Regions from separate parts of the Thermomonospora cellulosilytica genome, predicted to be linked through region 3. Evidence: predicted binding sites of a transcription regulator. Region 3 holds the regulator's gene; each other region holds the start of a gene.

What was found. The regulator HrcA, encoded in region 3, represses chaperone genes, less so after heat shock. The targets are predictions, from matches to a motif close to TTGGCACTCTCNNNNNGAGAGTGCCAA.
Region 1: the regulator HrcA is predicted to act here: its motif matches at 1,836-1,862, upstream of groL (chaperonin GroEL).
Region 2: the regulator HrcA is predicted to act here: its motif matches at 1,513-1,539, upstream of HNR21_RS11760 (FmdB family zinc ribbon protein).

Annotation. Positions count from the first base shown of each region.
Region 1 covers NZ_JACJII010000001.1:2,310,643-2,313,875, reverse strand. Annotated here, with positions in the region: gene groL (chaperonin GroEL) at 81-1,706, opposite strand; gene HNR21_RS11045 (MoaD/ThiS family protein) at 2,283-2,561, opposite strand; gene thrC (threonine synthase) at 2,594-3,233, opposite strand, start outside.
Region 2 covers NZ_JACJII010000001.1:2,472,115-2,475,347, forward strand. Annotated here, with positions in the region: gene HNR21_RS11755 (MMPL family transporter) at 1-104, opposite strand, end outside; gene HNR21_RS11760 (FmdB family zinc ribbon protein) at 1,173-1,472, opposite strand; gene HNR21_RS11765 (potassium/proton antiporter) at 1,701-3,185, opposite strand.
Region 3 covers NZ_JACJII010000001.1:6,125,152-6,128,384, reverse strand. Annotated here, with positions in the region: gene HNR21_RS28905 (DUF3097 domain-containing protein) at 23-856, opposite strand; gene hrcA (heat-inducible transcriptional repressor HrcA) at 1,036-2,049, shown strand; gene dnaJ (molecular chaperone DnaJ) at 2,050-3,186, shown strand.

The DNA.
Region 1 (3,233 bases), 3.8 Mb from region 3:
CCGGAAAGGGGGAGGGCGGCCCCGATGGTCCGGGGCCGCCCTCCGGTGTCGTACCGGTGGTACGGAGTGCAGGACTCGGCTCAGAAGTCCATGCCGGCGTCGCCGCCCGGCATGGCCGCGGCCTTCTCCTTCTCCGGCTTCTCGGCGATGACCGCCTCGGTGGTCAGGAACAGCGCCGCGATGGAGGCGGCGTTCTGCAGCGCCGACCGGGTGACCTTGGCGGGGTCGATGATGCCGGTGTCGAACATGTTGACGTACTCGCCGGTGGCCGCGTTCAGGCCCTGGCCCGGCTCGAGCGAGCGGACCTTCTCGACCACGACGCCGCCCTCGAGGCCGGCGTTGACGGCGATCTGCTTGATCGGCTCCTCCAGCGCCCGCTTGACGATGTTGGCGCCGGTGGCCTCGTCGCCGTTCAGCTCGAGCTTGTCGAACGCCTTGGCGCCGGCCTGCAGGAGGGCGACGCCGCCGCCGGGGACGATGCCCTCCTCGACCGCGGCCTTGGCGTTGCGGACGGCGTCCTCGATGCGGTGCTTGCGCTCCTTGAGCTCGACCTCGGTGGCGGCACCGGCCTTGATGACGGCCACGCCGCCGGCCAGCTTGGCCAGCCGCTCCTGCAGCTTCTCCCGGTCGTAGTCGGAGTCGGTGTTGTCGATCTCGGTGCGGATCTGGTTGACCCGGCCCGCGATCTCGGTGGCGTCACCGGCACCGTCCACGATGGTGGTCTCGTCCTTGGTGACGACGACCTTGCGGGCGCGGCCCAGCATGTCCAGGGTGGTGTTCTCCAGCTTGAGGCCGACCTCTTCGCTGATCACCTGGCCTCCGGACAGGGTGGCGATGTCGCCCAGCATGGCCTTACGGCGGTCACCGAAGCCGGGGGCCTTGACCGCCACCGACTTGAAGATGCCGCGGATCTTGTTGACCACCAGGGTCGCCAGGGCCTCGCCCTCGACGTCCTCGGCGATGATCAGCAGCGGCTTGCCGGCCTGCATCACGGCCTCGAGGACCGGGAGCATGTCCTTGTTGGCCGACACCTTGCCCTGGACGATCAGGATGTAGGGGTCCTCGAGGACCGCCTCCATCCGCTCGGGGTCGGTGACGAAGTAGGGCGAGATGTAGCCCTTGTCGAAGCGCATGCCCTCGGTGAGCTCCAGCTCCAGCCCGAAGGTGTTGCTCTCCTCGACCGTGATGACGCCTTCCTTGCCGACCTTGTCCATCGCCTCGGCGATCATCTCACCGATCTGCGTGTCACCCGCGGAGATCGAGGCCGTCGAGGCGATCTGCTCCTTGGTCTCCACATCCTTGGCCAGCTTGGACAGCTCCTCACTGACCCGCTCCACCGCCGCCTCGATGCCCCGCTTCAGCGACATCGGGTTGGCACCCGCCGCGACGTTCCGCAGGCCCTCACGCACCAGCGCCTGGGCCAGCACGGTCGCGGTGGTGGTCCCGTCACCGGCCACATCGTCGGTCTTCTTGGCGACCTCCTTGACCAGCTCCGCGCCGATCTTCTCCCAGGGGTCCTCCAGCTCGATCTCCTTGGCGATGGACACACCGTCATTGGTGATCGTGGGGGCGCCCCACTTCTTCTCCAGCACCACATTGCGGCCCTTGGGACCAAGGGTCACCTTGACCGCGTCGGCAAGCTGGTTCATCCCGCGCTCAAGACCCCGGCGGGCCTCCTCGTCGAACGCGATCATCTTTGCAGCCATAGGCTCCAGTCCTCCCGGAACGAGGTGGCTATCACGGATCGAGCCGACGCCCGCGACGGACGACCTACCCGACGACAACCCTTCCGCCGCCGGAGTGAGGCCTCATCGCCCCGACCCCAGACTGTGGGATTGTCACTCTCCACAGTAGAGTGCCAACCGTTTTTTAGCACTCTACCCTGCCGAGTGCAAGCGCCGAACCTCTTGCCGCAGGTCGTCTGCGGGACCCGTCAGAACGGCTCTCACCTGGGACGATGCACCGCCTTCGGCGGCGCGGCGCCCGCCGGGCGGCGCGGTGATCATGGAATCGCGGCACGATGGCGGAACCCGGTCCGGCTCTCCCGCTCCTACCCGGCGGCGGTGCGATCGACTCACGCGTCCTCGCCGGAGGGAGGACCGGCGAGCGTGTGCTCGTGGATACCGGTGAGCGCCCCGGGCGGGCCGGGCGTGCTGTGGCGGTTCAACTCGGACTGGAACGCGGCCGGGCGCCCCTCCGTGAAGGGGCGCCCGGTGCGACGCGAGGATCGGGCGACCGTGGTCGCCTGGTCCGGCTCCGGGGATCGTTCCCCGGAGCAGCGGTCAGCCGCCGGCGACGGCCGGGATGATGGAGACCTGGGTGCCGGCGGGAGTGGGGGTGTCCAGGCCGTCGGCGAAGCGGACGTCCTCCTCGCCGACGTAGACGTTGACGAAGCGGCGGATCTTGCCCGAGTCGTCGAGGATGCGCGCGGCGATGCCGCTGTAGTTGGCGTCGAGGTCGGTGATGACCTCGCGGAGGGTGGCGCCCTCGGCCTTGACCTCCGACTCGCCGCCGGTGTACGTGCGCAGGATCGTCGGGATCCGTACCGAAACCGTGCTCAATGTGTTCCCCACCTTCGGTGTCAGGGCGGACGTCAGGCCAGGCCGGAGGCGCGGAAGTCCTCCAGCGTGGGGGCGATCTCGGCGGACGGGCGGGCGACCGGGGCGACCGCGTCGAGGGTCTTCAGGCCGTCGCCGGAGTTGATGATGACGGTCTCCGCCTCCGGGTCCAGCGCGCCGGAGGCGACCAGCTTGCGCAGGCAGCCCACGGTGACTCCGCCGGCGGTCTCGGCGAAGATGCCCTCGGTGCCGGCCAGCAGCCGGATGCCCTCGACCACCTCGGCGTCGGTGACGTCCTCGACCGCGCCGCCGGTGCGGCGGACCACGTCCAGCACGTACGGGCCGTCGGCGGGGTTGCCGATCGCCAGGGACTTGGCGATGGTGTCGGGCTTGACCGGGCGGACCACGTCGTGCCCGTTCTTGAAGGCGGCGGCGACCGGGGAGCAGCCGGTGGCCTGGGCGCCGAACACCTTGTACGGCCTGTCCTCCACCAGCCCCAGCCTGATCAGCTCCTGGAACGCCTTGTCGATCTTGGTGAGCTGGGAACCGGAGGCCACCGGGACCACGATCTGGTCGGGCAGCCGCCAGCCGAGCTGCTCGGCGATCTCGTAGCCGAGGGTCTTGGAGCCCTCGGCGTAGTACGGCCGGACGTTGACGTTCACGAACGCCCAGTCC
Region 2 (3,233 bases), 3.7 Mb from region 3:
ACGACCCACACCGCCAGCACCGCCCACTTGCCGCGTCTGCCCGCGGGCAGCGCGGCGAGCCGGGCCCACACCCCGCCCGGCGGCTCCTGACCTGATCCAGCCATGCTTTCCCCTTTTCGAGATATGTCGCGTTTGGCTTCGGAGATTGTCTCGCTGTGCGAGAGGAGTCAAGTGCTGTCTCGATCCGTCCGGCCCGCCCCGCTCGCTTCAACCTTCGTCACCCCCGCCCCTCCGGGGCATCGGGGACCCGCCCTGGCCCATCCCTGAACCACCCCTGACAGGGCCCTGGCCCCCACCCCTGCCCCACGACCCCCCGACCACTCGCTCCCACCGGCACCGATACGCGCCCCACCAGCGCCGCCCTTCTCGAACGGTCGGCCCCGGCCCCACCGATGCCCCTCTGCCTCACCGCCCTGGGCCGCGTCGCCAAAGCGGCCACGAGGCACGCGCCGGTCGCCTCGTCAGTCGATGCCGGACGCACCGAACGTCCGTCTCCGATCAACCGGATCGACACCACCAGGGCACTTGGCGACGGGGTCTTGGGGTGCGTCCTCGGGCGGCGGCAACGAGCGGAGGGCATCCGGAAACCCCTGCCCGCCTGGCACGGTGCTGCATGACCGTGATGGCCGGATCGGGGCGCTCGTTCCGTTGCGTGGGCATGACCCGATGGTCGGGGGAAGCAGCCGGGCGGCGCGTCGTCCAGCGGGAGTGAACGGCGGTGCATCGCTTGGAGCAGCGCCCCGCCCGCTCTACGTCGGCTGGAGTACGTGTCCTCGCCTGGCCGGCCGGATGCCGGAGGTGGCGGAGGCGCGTCAGGCGGTTGGACGTGGCGGCCGATGCGTTCCGGAGGCCGAAGGCGGCGGAGTCGCGTCAGGGGCCGGGGTCTGCCGGGAGTTCGGGGCGGCGGGGGACGCGCAGCGTTCGGCAGTGGTGCGGGTGAGCCCGCTGTGGTGTCGGTGGTGAGCCGTTCTGTGGCTCGGGAGGGGAGAGTGCGACATGGCCGGGCTCCTCACGGTCGGCGTTGTGGATGACCCGAGTCTTCGTGAGGAGGCGGGGAGAGCGCAGTGGTGCCTGCACCCGAAGTGGCGGTGCAGGAGGCTACACCCCCGGCGAAAGCGGGCACGGCAAGGCCCCGGTGATCGGCGGGGATCACCGGGGCGGTGGTGAAGCGGTCAGGCGACCTTGGAGTCGCTGCTGCTCGACGTGCTGGACGAGGTCGAGGAGGAGTCCGAGCCGCTGCCCGACGAGGACGACGAGGACGACGTGGTGGAGGCGGCGGTGGACTTGCCGCTCCCGCCACGGCTGTCGGTGCGGTAGAAGCCGCTGCCCTTGAAGATGATCCCGGCCGCGGAGAAGACCTTGCGCAGCCGGCCGCTGCACGCCGGGCACTCGGTCAGCGCGTCGTCGCTGAACTTCTGCACGACCTCAAGGGGCTCGCCGCAATCGGTGCAAACGTACTGGTACGTCGGCACGGTCTCCTCCTTGCCGCCACAGTCCGCGCAAGACCGCAGACTGGCACTCTCATCAGTCGACTGCTAATAGTACTGCTCGCGCCGCGATGCTCACCCCACGGCATCCCTCACCCGCCGCCCACCAGGCCGAACGACGTTCCCGAGATCTTCCCGCACGCCGATCTCCCGTGGCCATGCCGGGACCGAAGACCGGCCGTCCAGGCCGAAGACATGACCCGGTGTCGAGGATCAATCGCCGGTCTCGCCGAACCAGCCGGCCAGTTTGCCGCGGCGGCTCACGGCGCGCAGGCGGCGTTCGGTGGTCTCGCGGACGTCGGCGGTGGTGACGACGAGCAGGGTGTCGCCGCCGCGCAGGGTGGTGGTGGGCCCGGGGACGAAGCTGCGGCCCTCGCGGACGATCAGGGTGATGGAGGCCTCGGCGGGCAGGCGCAGCTCGAAGATCTCCACGCCGGCGAGACCGGAGTTCTCCGGGATGCGGACCTCCAGCAGGTCGGCCTTCAGCTCCTCCAGCGGGGCGGCCTCCACGTCGAGGTCGACGGCCTCGCCCTCCACGGTGACGCCCAGCCGGCGGGCCACCGGCGGCAGCGTCGGCCCCTGGAGCAGGGTGAACACCACCACGATCACGAAGACCAGGGCGAAGAGCCGGTCCGCCCCCGGCACGCCCTCCGACATCGGCACCGTGGCGAACACCACGGGCACCGCCCCGCGCAGCCCCGCCCAGGACAGGAAGGCCTTCTCCGAACGCCCCAGCCCGAAGCCCATCGTGGACAGCCACACCGACAGCGGCCGGGCGACCAGGACCAGGACCGACCCGGCGATCAGCGCCGGGACGATCTGGCCGGGCAGTTCGGAGGGGGACGCCAGCAGCCCCAGCATCACGAACAGCCCGATCTGCGCCAGCCACGCGATGCCCTCGGCGAACCCCCGGGTGGCGGGGCGGTGCGGCAGCCGGGCGTTCCCCAGCGCCAGCGCGCACAGGTAGCACGCCATGAAGCCGCTGGCGTGGATCAGGGTGGCCGCCCCGTACGAGCCCACCGCCAGCGACAGCACCGCGATGGGGTAGAGGCCGGAGGCCGGCAGCGCCGCCCGGCGCACCGCGAGGATCCCCAGCCACGCCACCGCCAGCCCCACCGCGGCCCCGGCGGCCAGTTCGTACACCACCAGCGCGACCATCGTCCACGGCGCCATGTCGTGCCCGCCGGTCGCGCTGAGCAGCACCACGAGGATCACGACGGGGGCGTCGTTGAACCCGGACTCGGCCTCCAGGATCCCCGCCATCCGGTGCGGGATCGGCAGCCGGCGCAGCACCGAGAACACCGCCGCCGCGTCGGTGGGCGCCAGCACCGCGCCGAGCAGGAACGCCAGCCGCCAGTCCAGATCCAGCAGCCAGTGCCCGGCGGCCGCCACGACCACGATGCTGATCGCGATCCCGACCGTGGCCAGCACCAGCGACACCGGCACGGCCGGTCTGACGTTGCGCCAGCTCGTGGTCAGGCCGCCCTCGACCAGGATCAGGACGAGCGCGGCCCAGCCCAGCGTCTGCGCCAGCTCGGCGTCGTCGAACTGGATGCCGAACCCGGACTCGCCGATGAGCAGCCCCAGCCCCAGGTAGGCCAGCAGGCTGGGCAGTCCCAGCCGGTGGGACACCCGCACCGCGAGGATCGCGGCGAGCACCAGTGCGGCCCCGACGAGCAACCAGATGTCGAGCCGCACATCCCACCCTTCGAGGCCGAGCGATCAGAGTCGGTGTAGTGAGCCTAC
Region 3 (3,233 bases):
CGGCCCGTGCGCCTTGCGAGCGTCAGGCGGGGGGCTCGGGAGCGGTGACGAAGTCGATGATCTCTTCGACACGCCCGAGCAGTTCCGGTTCCAGGTCCCGGAAACTGCGCACCGAATCGTGGATCCGCCGCCAGGCCGCCCCCACGTCCACGGGCCAGCCGATCGCCTCCAGCACCCCTTCCTTCCAGGGCACCCCGCGCGGCACGTCGGGCCACGCCGCCAAGCCCAGCACCGACGGCTTGACCCCCTGCCAGATGTCGACGAACGGGTGCCCGGTCACCAGCACGTACGGGGAGGTGACCCGGGCGGCGATGCGGCTCTCCTTGGACCCGGGGACCAGGTGGTCCACCAGCACGCCCAGCCTGCGGCCCGGTCCGGGGGCGAACTCCTCCACCACCGCCGGGAGGTCGTCCACCCCTTCCAGGTACTCCACCACCACGCCCTCGACGCGCAGGTCGTGGCCCCAGATCTTCTCCACCAGCTCCGCGTCGTGCAGGCCCTCGACGTAGATCCGGCTCTCCCTGGCCACCCGGGCGCGCAGGCCGCCGACCGCGATCGAGCCGGACGCCGACCGGACCGGGCGGCCGCTCTGCGGCGCGCGCTGCGGCCGGACCAGCGTCACCGGTTCGCCGTCCAGCAGGAACCCCGCCTTGGCCAGCGGGAACACCCGGCGTTCGCCGAACCTGTCCTCCAGCGTCACGCCATACTTGTCACAGCCGACCACCGCTCCGCAGAACCCGCTGTCGGGGTCCTCCACCACCAGGCCGCGTTCGGCCGGGACCTCGGGGATCCGCCCTTTGCGGGGCCTGCGCCAGTCCCCGGCCAGCACGTCGTCGCCATAATCCTTGCTGCGCACGGACCGGACTCTAACCACGCGGCCCGGCGTCCGGCCGGACCCGGCGCGTCGTCGCCGGTGGGGCGGCGTGGCGGGGGCGAAGGATACCGCGCCGGGCCCTCCGGCAGCAGCCGAATCGCCGTAGACTTGGCACTCGAGGGCAAGGAGTGCCAGTATGCGGGCCGCAAGGAGGTGACCACGTGCTCGACGACCGCAAACTCGCGGTGCTGCGCGCCATCGTCGAGGACTACGTCTCCACCAACGAGCCGGTGGGCTCGAAGGCGTTGGTGGAGCGGCACAGCCTGGGCGTCTCGCCGGCGACCATCCGCAATGACATGGCCGTGCTGGAGGAGCAGGGCTACATCACCCAGCCGCACACCAGCGCCGGCCGGGTCCCCACGGACAAGGGGTACCGGCTGTTCGTGGACCGGTTGTCGACGATCAAGCCCCTGTCGGCCGCCGAACGGCGGGCCATCGAGACGTTCCTGAACGGCGCCTACGACCTCGACGACGTGGTCGGCCGGACGGTGCGGCTGCTGGCGCAGCTGACCCGCCAGGTGGCGGTGGTGCAGTACCCGTCGCTGTCGCGTTCCTCGGTCCGGCACGTGGAACTGGTGCCGGTGGCCGAGCAGCGGCTGCTGCTGGTGCTGATCACCAACACCGGGCGGGTGGAGCAGCGGGTGATCGAGACCCCCGCCGAGGTCTCCGACGAGTCGGTGGCGCACCTGCGCGCCCTGCTCAACGCCTGCCTGGACGGCTGCCTGCTGGCCGACGCCCCGACCGCGGTGGCCGACCTGCCCGAGCAGGTCGCGCCCGACGACCGGCCGGTCGCCGCCACCGTGCTGTCGGTGCTGCTGGAGACCCTGGTCGACAAGCACGAGGAGAAGATCGTCTTCGCCGGCGCGGCCAACCTGGCGCACGTGGACTTCTCGCAGAGCCTGCGCGACGTGCTGGAGGCCCTGGAGGAGCAGGTGGTGCTGATGCGCCTGCTCGGGGAGGCCGGCGATTCGTCTAGTCTGACGGTACGGATCGGCACCGAGAATCCACACGAGCGTCTGCGGTCCACCTCCGTGGTGGCCGCCGGTTACGGCGTCGGCGACCAGGCACTGGCCCGGCTGGGCGTGCTGGGGCCGACGCGGATGGACTACCCCAGCACGATGGGAGCGGTACGGGCAGTGGCACGTTACGTCGGACAGATCCTCGCGGGGTCGTAAGTGGCACGCGACTACTACGCGATCCTGGGGGTGCGCCGCGACGCGAGCCCGGACGAGATCAAGAAGGCCTACCGGCGGCTCGCGCGCGAACTCCACCCGGACGTCAATCCGGACCCGGAGACCCAGGAGCGCTTCAAGGAGATCACCCAGGCCTACGAGGTGCTCTCCGATCCGAAGAAGCGGGAGATGTACGACCTGGGCGCGGACCCGTTCGCACCGGGCGGGGCCGCCGGGGCGGGCGCCGGCTTCGGCGCGGCCGGGTTCCCGTTCAGCGACATCATGGACGCCTTCTTCGGGACCGCGACCTCGCGGGGGCCGCGCAGCCGTGCCCGGCGCGGCCGCAACGCCACGCTGCGGGTGGAGCTGGACCTGGCCGAGACCGCGTTCGGCACCACCCGCGAGCTGGCCATCGACACCGCCGTGGTGTGCACCACCTGCTCCGGCGCCGGCACCGCGCCCGGCACCCACCCGGAGACCTGCGAGACCTGCCACGGCCGCGGTGAGGTGCAGCAGGTCACCCGGTCGTTCCTGGGCCAGGTGATGACCGCCCGGCCGTGCCCGCACTGCGGCGGCTACGGCAGCGTGATCCGGCACCCGTGCCCGGAGTGCTCCGGCGACGGCCGGGTCCGCACCCGCCGCACCATCAAGGTGCGGATCCCCGCCGGCGTGGAGAGCGGCACGCACATCCAGCTGGCCGGCGAGGGCGAGGTCGGCCCCGGCGGCGGCCCGGCCGGCGACCTGTTCCTGGAGATCGTCGAACGCCCGCACCCGATCTTCGAACGGGAGGGCGACGACCTGCACTGCACCGTGCAGATCCCGATGACGGCGGCGGCGCTGGGCACCCAGGTGATCATCGAGACCCTGGACGGCCCCGAGGAGGTCGACATCCGGCCCGGCACCCAGTCCGGGCAGGTGATCCCGCTGTACGGGCGGGGCGTGCGGCACCTCAACGAGTCCGGCCGCGGCGACCTGATGATCCATGTGAACGTCGAGACGCCCACCAAGCTGGACGAGGAGCAGGAGGAGCTGCTGCGCCGGCTGGCCAAGCTGCGCGGCGAGGAACGCCCGCCCGGCAAGTTCGCCCCCGGCCAGCAGGGCTTCTTCTCCCGCCTGCGGGACGTCTTCAACAGCCACTAGTGGACCTTCGTCGCTTCCGGCGCCGTCCCGGCCCGGCGTCCCCGCCG